One region of the Halobacillus sp. H74 genome, then DNA from elsewhere that is predicted to be linked to it. Evidence: a T-box and tRNA genes for the amino acid it is inferred to sense, from the RefSeq annotation. Region 1 holds a T-box; the other regions hold tRNA genes.
What was found. The T-box of region 1 lies ahead of argS (arginine--tRNA ligase). A T-box ahead of a tRNA ligase gene usually reads a tRNA of that ligase, here a tRNA-Arg.
Positions count from the first base shown of each region.

Region 2: it has a tRNA-Arg gene. The T-box ahead of argS (arginine--tRNA ligase) is inferred to sense a tRNA for this amino acid. The anticodon was not compared.
Region 3: it has a tRNA-Arg gene. The T-box ahead of argS (arginine--tRNA ligase) is inferred to sense a tRNA for this amino acid. The anticodon was not compared.

Region 1 covers NZ_JBQQCI010000003.1:449,320-452,600, reverse strand. Annotated here, with positions in the region: gene ACTWPX_RS08570 (DUF421 domain-containing protein) at 203-817, opposite strand; T-box leader at 920-1,135, shown strand; gene argS (arginine--tRNA ligase) at 1,293-2,978, shown strand; gene ACTWPX_RS08560 (hypothetical protein) at 3,049-3,276, shown strand.
Region 2 covers NZ_JBQQCI010000004.1:453,886-457,166, forward strand. Annotated here, with positions in the region: gene whiA (DNA-binding protein WhiA) at 1-423, shown strand, start outside; gene ACTWPX_RS11475 (HPr family phosphocarrier protein) at 557-811, shown strand; gene clpP (ATP-dependent Clp endopeptidase proteolytic subunit ClpP) at 935-1,525, opposite strand; tRNA gene ACTWPX_RS11485 (tRNA-Arg) at 1,925-2,000, shown strand; gene ACTWPX_RS11490 (hypothetical protein) at 2,266-2,490, shown strand; gene ACTWPX_RS11495 (glutaredoxin family protein) at 2,869-3,090, shown strand; gene ACTWPX_RS11500 (sugar-binding transcriptional regulator) at 3,241-3,281, shown strand, end outside.
Region 3 covers NZ_JBQQCI010000014.1:31,091-34,371, forward strand. Annotated here, with positions in the region: gene ACTWPX_RS20600 (helix-turn-helix domain containing protein) at 1-57, shown strand, start outside; gene ACTWPX_RS20605 (Holliday junction resolvase RecU) at 60-563, shown strand; gene ACTWPX_RS20610 (hypothetical protein) at 593-1,042, shown strand; tRNA gene ACTWPX_RS20615 (tRNA-Arg) at 1,199-1,273, shown strand; gene ACTWPX_RS20620 (ParB N-terminal domain-containing protein) at 1,407-1,907, shown strand; gene ACTWPX_RS20625 (DNA cytosine methyltransferase) at 1,911-2,978, shown strand; gene ACTWPX_RS20630 (ParB N-terminal domain-containing protein) at 2,950-3,281, shown strand, end outside.

The sequences.
Region 1 (3,281 bases):
TTGAAAGAATGATGAAAAACAAAACCCAGGGTAAAATTGCCTTCTTAAAAAAACATACCTCACTGAAGTGATCACTAAACTACTGCATTTTTTAGTTAAGCACTAAATTAAGCAGCCGAATTGGACGATTTCATCGTCCAATTCGGCTGCTTTCAATGTACAAGAAAAAAGAGTGCTTTCAGTACACTTAAAAGGTCGTTATCTATTGCAAACGATCAGGATGGGCTTGCTGGTGTTGTTTCGTTTCGACTTCCTTGAATAGGTCTTCAGCAAGCGGATTCGCTTCATCAGGCTGTACAGCTTGATTCGGATTCAACATTTGCCTTAATGACTGGATTTGCTTATTAAGATTATCAATGTCTTTCTTGGTTGCTGGCCTTTTCTCCTCTTTCAATTCATAACCCACCTGCCCATTCGGCTCAAGGGTAGCAGATTTGACATCTGCTATGGAGGTAATATTCATTTGCCTTAACTTCATCTCTAACTGATCGACAGTGAAACGTACTTTTTTCAAATTTTTCTCATTCAATTGGCCATTTTCAATGATGGATACTGACCTTCCTGTCAAGAAACGCTCCATAAAATCAAATTTCACCTGGGTAAATTCCATCGCAATCAACGTTAGGACAAGGACACCTCCTACTCCGAACGTCACCCAAATATTTTTCCCTGCCACCGGCTGAATCAGTAATGACCCGATAGCGATCATAATTACCGTTTGCGACAGAGTCATTTGCGAGATTGACTTCCTACCTGCAATCCTCAGTATGATCGTACCGACCAGTATGATTAAAACAGCTTTCCATATCCAATCCATTAGCTCACCTCACTATTTCATATGTTTTCCCATATCTTATGAGATATTCTTTTAAAAAGCGTTGCAAAAGAAGGTGTTTTCCGCTATAATCTTTTCAAATATCTAAATTCTAGGAAAAAGAGAGTAGCTATAATGGAAACAGCTTAGCGAATCAGGGATGGTGAGAGCCTGATCGGATTTCTGATAGTGAACCGGACTTTTGAGAAGCTATCCTGAAGAACAAGTAGGGATATAAGCCGGGGTGTCCCCCCGTTAACAACTTCGAGTGGCTGATTCAGCTATTAGAGTGGTACCGCGAGCATAAACCTCGTCTCTTCAATTAGAGACGAGGTTTTTTTATTTCATTCAATTAGCCCTCTTATTTGTGAAACTCAGTTTCGAGATATTTTAAAGGTTTCCGTTACTGAGTTTAATAAATAAATCCGAAGAGTTCGTCCACAAACAGGTTAACTTAAACAACTTAAAGGAGGAATTGATAGTGGAAAAACATATTTTAGCGCTTCAACTATCGCACATACTCGGGGAGAATTTTCCCCGCGACTGGGTGCATGGATTAATTGAAACACCTAAACAGGCAGATCATGGTGATTTGGCTTTCCCCTGCTTCCAACTAGCTAAGACGTTTCGTAAAAGCCCCGCGGAAATCGCCAAAGAAATCGCACCAAAACTTCAACACCAGGTGTTTCAACAAGTCCGCCCAGTTGGAGGGTATATCAACATATTTTTAAATCAATCATTCATCGCCAATCATACGCTTCAGCAATTGCTTACAGATCCTGGTCAATTTGGAGCCCATCAATTCGGGAAAGGGGAAACAATCGTACTTGATATGTCCGCTCCTAACATCGCGAAACCATTTTCTATGGGTCATTTACGTTCAACGGTCATTGGTAATGCACTGGCTAACCTGGCGGAAAAGTGCGGGTATGAAACCGTAAAGATCAATTATATCGGAGATTACGGAACACAATTTGGAAAGCTGCTAGCTGCCTATCAAAAATGGGGCGATGAAAAATCCGTGCGTGAAAACCCCATCCAGGAACTTACGAAAATCTACGTTAAATTCCATGAAGCTTCCAAAGAAGATCCTTCTTTGATTGATGAAGGGAGAAGCTGGTTCAAAAAATTGGAAGAACAAGACGAGGAGGCAGTGAAACTTTGGAGGTGGTTCAAGGATGCTTCACTGGAAGAGTTTGAAAAAATCTATCGACTCTTAGGCATCGACTTCGACTTGACCCGAGGAGAGGCCTATTACAATGATAAGATGAGTGACACCATCAATCTTCTAAAGGATGAACAATTGCTTGTTGACTCAGAAGGAGCGCAAGTAGTACCTTTGGACGAGGTGAGTTTACCTCCGTGTCTCATTCGCAAAAGTGATGGAACCACAATCTATGCGACACGTGATTTAACAGCAGCTATTGACCGCTTTAATAATTACCAATTCAATAAAGCTTTATATGTCGTCGGTCATGAACAGACTCTTCATTTTCAACAAATACAGCAAGTATTGCAGAAAATGAACTTTTCATGGGCTCCGAATTTGAAGCACATTTCGTTCGGGATGATGCTGAAAGACGGCAAAAAAATGTCCACACGCCAGGGAAAAACCGTATTGTTGGAACAAGTATTAAAAGAAGCGATCACTCGTGCTGAGGAAAATATCGAGGAGAAAAATCCGACATTAGCAAATGCTGGAGAAATTGCAGAACAGGTGGGCGTCGGTGCTGTCATTTTTCATGATTTAAAACATGACCGCCGCAATGATGTGGAGTTCTCTCTTGAAGATATGTTGACCTTTGAAGGCAATACAGCACCATATATCCAATACACCCACGCAAGGGCTGCTTCATTATTAGAAAAAGGCTCGTTCCGAATAAAAGATGCCGTAACCACATTTGATGATGAGCTTGCTTGGCCGATCATCAAGCTTGTACGGAATTATCCAGAGGTTGTAGAGAATGCTTACAAAGATTATGACCCTTCCAAAATTGCTAAATACCTCTTAGATGCATCGAGAGCGTTCAATCAATATTATGCCAAAACGAAAATACTGGAAAGTGACCAGCAGCAAGCACGTTTGACGGTCATTTTCGCTTTGACAGTGGTCTTGAAAGACGGGTTGAATATATTGGGAATTCAAGCTCCACTCCAAATGTAGAAGGGAATATTTCCCGCATCGCCTTCCTTCTATTATAATAGAAGAAAGACTAACATAGGAGCGGATGTTCATGTACCCGATTTATTATATCGTCGTCATTCTTGTTTCAATCATAGCCCTTATCAGTACCATCGTGATTGCGAAAAATATAGGCAAGGATGATCAATCTTCTCCGGATCAGGAGTTGGAATTATTGAAAAGTGAAAGCAAAAGTTCCAACAGCATCCCTATGTTAACCACTATTTACACGATCACTTTTGTCCTGACAATTATCCTCATATGGATCTTCATCTTTTAATAAAA
Region 2 (3,281 bases), on a different contig from region 1:
AAAGGTTATATAACTTACTTGAAAGAAGCAGACAAGATTACAGAATTAATCAGCAATATCGGTGCGCATCAGGCACTGTTCAAATTTGAGGACGTCCGCATTGTAAGGGATATGCGCAATTCTGTTAATCGTTTGGTGAATTGTGAAACTGCTAATTTAAATAAGACAATCGGGGCTGCTTTCCGGCAAGTGGAGAACATCAAATTCATAAAGCGAACTGTCGGTCTGGAGGCTTTACCTGATAAACTTCAAGAAATAGCCGCGCTAAGGTTACAGCATCAGGAAGTTTCTTTGAAAGAACTTGGTGAGTTTGTTTCTGGAGGCACGATCAGTAAATCCGGCATCAACCATCGCTTAAGGAAGATTGATGAGTTTGCTGATAAAGTGAGAAGAGGCGAAGTGATAGAAAACACAAGAAATTAATGTTTCTTTCACTGATTCATGCTATAATTAACTACAATTATAAACGCTTTCATTGTTAGAAAGCGTTCTTTTCCTTGTAAGATTGAATCCGCTTTCAAAAAACGATAGATATAGCTAGAGAGGAGAATGACTGGTGATTGAAAGTACTGTAAAAATTGAGTTGGAAACAGGGCTACAAGCAAGACCTGCTGCGCAGTTTGTGCAAGAGGCGAATAAATTCGCGGCAGACATATTCATTGAAAAAGAAGAAAAGCGAGTGAATGCTAAAAGTATTATGGGGCTGATGAGCCTGGCTGTTGGTACAGATGAGGATATCAAACTGATTGCAGACGGTTCAGATGAGGAAGAAGCCATTCGTGTTTTGTCTGCTTTCGTGCAGGAAACTTAACGTTATGTATGTGAACTAATGAACGTTCTCGATTAAGGGAACGTTCTCATAAGAGAGAAAAACCGCTGTGAATAATCACAGCGGTTTTCTGTAGTATTGCTAAAGAGATGTAGGAATTACATCTTATTTATCAGATGTTTTCTCCATAACTTTATCGATCAAGCCATAGTCTACTGCTTCGTGAGCTGACATGAAGTTGTCACGATCAGTATCGCGCTCAATGACTTCCATCGGTTGACCAGTACGCTCAGCAAGAATCTTGTTCAGTTTCTCGCGCATTTTGATAATTCTTTTAGCATGAATTTCAATATCTGAAGCCTGACCTTGAGTACCGCCCAGTGGTTGGTGAATCATTACTTCACTGTTTGGAAGAGCATAACGTTTTCCGGGTTCTCCGGCGTTAAGCAAGAATGCACCCATGGAAGCTGCCATACCTGTACAGATAGTAGATACGTTGGGTTTTATGAATTGCATTGTATCATAGATGGCCATACCAGCAGTTATGGATCCACCTGGTGAGTTGATATATAATGAGATATCTTTATCTGGGTCGTCAGCTGCCAGGAAAAGCAATTGAGCGACAACAGAGTTGGAGATGTTATCATCGATTGGGCTTCCGAGCATAATAATCCGATCTTTAAGTAAGCGGGAATAAATGTCGTAAGCGCGCTCTCCGCGATTCGTTTGTTCAATAACTGTAGGGACTAAATTCATTTTAAGTTCCTCCTTATCATCAAATTAATATGATGGAATACATTTATCATACAATTAAGGTCAATGAAGGTCAAACAAAAACATTCGACCTTTTTTTCTACTTAATTAGGAATTAAAAAAGAGCAAATCTTGGGTCTATCTCGATATGTAAACTCTAGTGATGTTCCAGTGATTTTTCTTTTGTTAAGATTCCTTCTAACATCATACCCTAATATTTTTCAGATAAACGTGTAACGTGTTTTATAGCTATATGAAGTGAACAGGAATTTTCAAGACCGCTCAATATATATGCTTTCATTAATATAGAAGAGCCCCCTTGAATTCATATAAAAACGAACTTAATAAAAGGGTTGCGTTTTTCAATGAATCTAATTATAATATTAAATGCATGTCACTTTTGCGCCCGTAGCTCAGTTGGATAGAGCGGTAGATTCCGGTTCTACGTCAGTCGGAGGTTCGAATCCTCTCGGGCGCGCTGAACATTGTCGAAAAAGGTCTTCTTTTATAGGAAGACCTTTTTTTATGTCGAAATTCACATTATATTTTTTCAGTATAATATAAGTGGAAAAAGCAGTTGCATAAATGTTATCTAGAAATACATTACGCAAGTATCACACATAAATTACACTAAGATGTCTTTTTCTTTTGTTATCTCGATGTAGTTTCTAATACCCTTTACTTATGTTATTATTATTTTATGTAATAAAAGACTTTTCGCTTTGAACAGAAAAGGGGTATTTATGACAAACCTAATCCGTTACAAACTGTTGTCAACTGAGGAAATTTCTGAAGACAGACGGATCCACGTGTTCGACATGCAGCAACAACAAAAATTGTCATTTAATTATGAATCGTTGAAGAGAACACCTGAGAACTATGCATGCGGAGAGTTAGCGGATTTCTTACAAAAAAGAAAACTGAAAATTGATAATGGTTTTTATGATGATAAAGGACATGCCTCCTAGAGCGTGTCCTTTTTTTGTTCAATCATTTATAATAGGACTGGATTAGTATAGCGTAGCATCAGTTACACGAGCCCCCTCATCGCGGATTGATTATTTATGGTGGTTCGGGGGAAGGTACCGTATAACAAAGTCCTCTCTTCGGCAAAAGAAGCTCTACTAAAGGATTACCAGAATGGTTGATGATTACGTGTCTAATTGTAATGATTATTAACTTGAATTTAACACAGTGATGGAAAAGACCATTTCTCGAGATTTAACACCGGACTTTTTCTTCTCATGAACTCTCCAGAAATATCGGAACCGATTTCCCGAATACGTACGTGACGTTCAACAGCGGGTTTAACAGATTAATAAGAACAGCTTAATGGAGTGATTGTTGTGTCAGAAGTTATCTTGTATACCAGAAATAAATGCCCTCTGTGCGAAGAGGTAAGGAACCTTATTTCCTTATTCAATGTGGATGTTATCGAAATCGACATTGAAACAGATCCCGTTCTCCTGGAGAATTACATGTTTGAGGTACCTGTCTTAAAGATTGGCAATTATGAATTGGATTATAGGTCTATCGACTACTTTGAGCTGGAAAAGCGTTTACAATAAAAAACGTAATGGTTTCCGCTTGCGTGTAGAGACCCCCACTGTTAATATAAAAATTGAAATGAGATATTTTTTTGCTCCGAGCGGGACATAATATGACTAGCTGGGACGTAATACATCCCAGGTGGAACCATTTCAAAAAGGAGCTTTTCCATGAGAGCGTTCATCGACTTACAAAAAAAATTATTCCCCGA
Region 3 (3,281 bases), on a different contig from region 1:
GGAAAAATCAAAGAAAGACCTCATGGAATATTCGGGGTAGAGGGGGAACTTGTTTGAATGTGAATTACAAGAACAGAGGGAAGTCTTTTGAGACGTTGATCAAGTATTCCAATATTACATATGCAAGAAAGAAATGGGGCTTCATAGAGAAGTCAGAACCTCCTGTGAAGGTTAGGAGTCAAAAGGGGCCGTATATTACTGGATGGTTTGAGTCAAAAGGTTTCGTGGACTATTTTGGTATATCCAATGGAAGACCGATAGCTTTTGAAGCTAAGAGCACCAAGGAACGAAAAAGATTTCCTCTGGATAATGTTCATGAGCATCAAGTTAATGATTTGAAGGTTTGGAATGAGCAAGGGGGCATAGCTTTTCTTCTTGTAGAATTCCGGAAACATCGTGAAGTTTATTATCTTTCTTATGATGATTTTGAGAAGTGGTGGGACGATCAATTTAAGGGCGGAAGGAAGTCTATTCCGTATGATTGGTTTGTTATGAATTGTCCATTGGTTAAACCAGGACGCGGAGTTATTTTGGATTATCTTGCGATAGTAGATCTTCCGTAAATCACTAAAGAGGATGGGGGCTAAAGTGAATGAATCAGGATTTTGCAAGGATTGAAAGGTATCTCTATCAATATAACAATTACTTGGTCGGTTTGAAGAACATGAAAAGATATTATGAGAGCTTATATCCGAGGGTTACAGCAACGTATGATGATGTGGGTGGTGGAAGCACAGGGGCCTTCACTTATAAGTCACAGACAGAGGATATAGCCCTCAAGCGGATGGAAAAAGAATTCGAGAATTTGAAAGCACAGATCGATGAATATGAGTTAATCATTGGATCTATAGATGAAGCATTGAAGCACTTGGATAAGACGAAGCGGAAGTTTGTGGAGTTGCGGTATTTTCAACGTGTGGATATGGATATGATTGCTTCTAAATTGAAGTATGCAAATAAACGAAGTGTCTATTCGATCAGGGATAAAGTGGAGGATGAGTTGATTGTCAGTTTGAAAATTCTGTTGTCTATGTCATCCTAAGTGCAAACTTTATTCAAAAATAGGACACTAATCGTGAACGATATTTCCTTTTTGTCGTGGTATTATGATATTAGTAGGTCATAGACCCCCATGTATTATGACTCTACCCCTAGTGTTACTTTGAGTTGTCAGGCACTCGATCCTGGCAGCTCATATGCGAAAGTAGTGTAAAGGAAACACGCCTATTTTCTAAGTAGGAAATGGAGGGTTCGAGTCCCTTCCTTCGCACCAACTTAAGCATGTGTTTCCTATACCTCTAGGACCTCTTTTGTTAGTCTTGTAACGCATAACTATCCTCCTAGGAAGCATGATCGCATTTAGCGGTCATGCTTTTTATTTTTATTTCAGAAGGGATTGAAAATGATTGTCCTTAGTTATTGAAGAAATGGATATAAAAAAATTAAAACCATCAGATTATAATCCTCGAAAAATATCTGACTCTGAAATTGAGAAGCTAAAAAATTCGATCAAAGAATTTGGATATGTGGATCCAATAATTATCAATAAAAGAACAGGTAATATTGTTGGGGGCCATCAACGATATAAGGCATTGGAAGACTTAGGGTTTGAAAAAGTCGATGTGATTGTTCTGGATGTTGGTGCAGGAAAAGAAAAAGCCTTGAACGTAGCTTTAAATAAAATAAGCGGTGATTGGGACGTTGAGCGTTTGAAAGACGTTTTGGATGAGATTGATGGAGGATCAATGGATATTGAATTATCAGGATTTGAATTGAGTGAAGTTGAGGAAATGTTTAATTCATCTTCAGCGCAAGAATTTAATTCATCTGAATTGGATCTTGATGATTTTGAGGATGAAAATTTTGATTGTATGTGTCCGGAATGTGGGTTCTATTTTAATAAATAGGGGGTGAAGGGATTGGATTGGAAATGGTATAAATCAGATTTGAATAGTATTCCTAAGAATGGATTGAAGGTTCTTTCATGCTTTTCCTGTGGTGGTGGATCTTCTTTTGGATATAAATTGGCTGGCTGCACCGTTTTAGGAAATGTGGAAATCGATTCAAAAATGAACAAGCTCTATAAACAAAACCATAATCCTAAATATAGCTTCAATATGGATATAAGGGAGTTTAAAAAGTATCCAGATGAAGAAATTCCAAGTGAGTTGTTTGATCTGGATATTTTGGATGGGAGTCCACCTTGTTCTTCTTTTTCGTTAGCTGGAGCGCGTGAAAAAGGGTGGGGGAAAAAGAAGAAGTTTAAAGAAGGCCAATCAGAGCAAATTCTTGATGATTTGTTCTTTGACTTTATAGATGTAGTTGAAAAGCTAAAGCCTAAAGTGGTTATTGCGGAGAATGTTAAAGGAATGATTTCAGGAAATGCAAAAGGCTATGTGAAGGAAATTATCAAAAGATATGACGAAGCGGGTTATGATACGCAGCTATTTTTGCTGAATGGGGCGCTGATGGGTGTTCCGCAAGCAAGAGAGCGCGTATTTTTTGTGTCTAAGAGAAAAGATTTAGAGTTTCCGAAATTGAAGATGAATTTTGATATGAAGCCTGTTCCATTTGGAGAGGTGGAGAAGAAACTTTCTTCTGTACTTGGCAAGCCTATCAGCAATAGTATGAGAAGGTATTTTTTTAAAACACCTGCAGGGAAGCCATTAAGTTATGTTCATCCGAAGGGATCTTTATTTAATTATCATAAGATGAACCGGAAAAGAGTTGCTCCCACAGTGACAGCATCAGATAACAATTTGATGCACTACAAGGAGCCGAATTATTTGAACGATCAAACGATCATTGGTTTGCAATCTTTTCCTCAAGACTATGATTTTATGGATCAGTCGGTTCAATATGTATGCGGAATGAGTGTTCCACCTTTGATGATGAAAGGTGTTGCTTCACAGGTTATAAAACAATGGTTCGGAAAGGAGTGTGAACGTATTGAAGATAGAAAAGTTGCCAATGAATGAGATTGAAATGAGCATGTATAACCCTCGAAAAGATTTACAACCGGGGGATGAAGAGTATGAGAATTTAAGAAGAAGCATTAAAGAATTCGGATATGTCAGCCCTATTATTGTGAATGAAAAAGATAATAGGATTATAGGTGGCCATCAAAGATATAAGGTATTGAACGATCTTGGATTCACAGAAATTGATGTGGTCAAGGTGAACTTGGATGAAGAAAGCGAGAAAATTCTTAATTTGTCGTTGAATAAAATCAGCGGTGAATGGGATATGGAACAACTAGAGATTTTACTGGCTGAATTTGA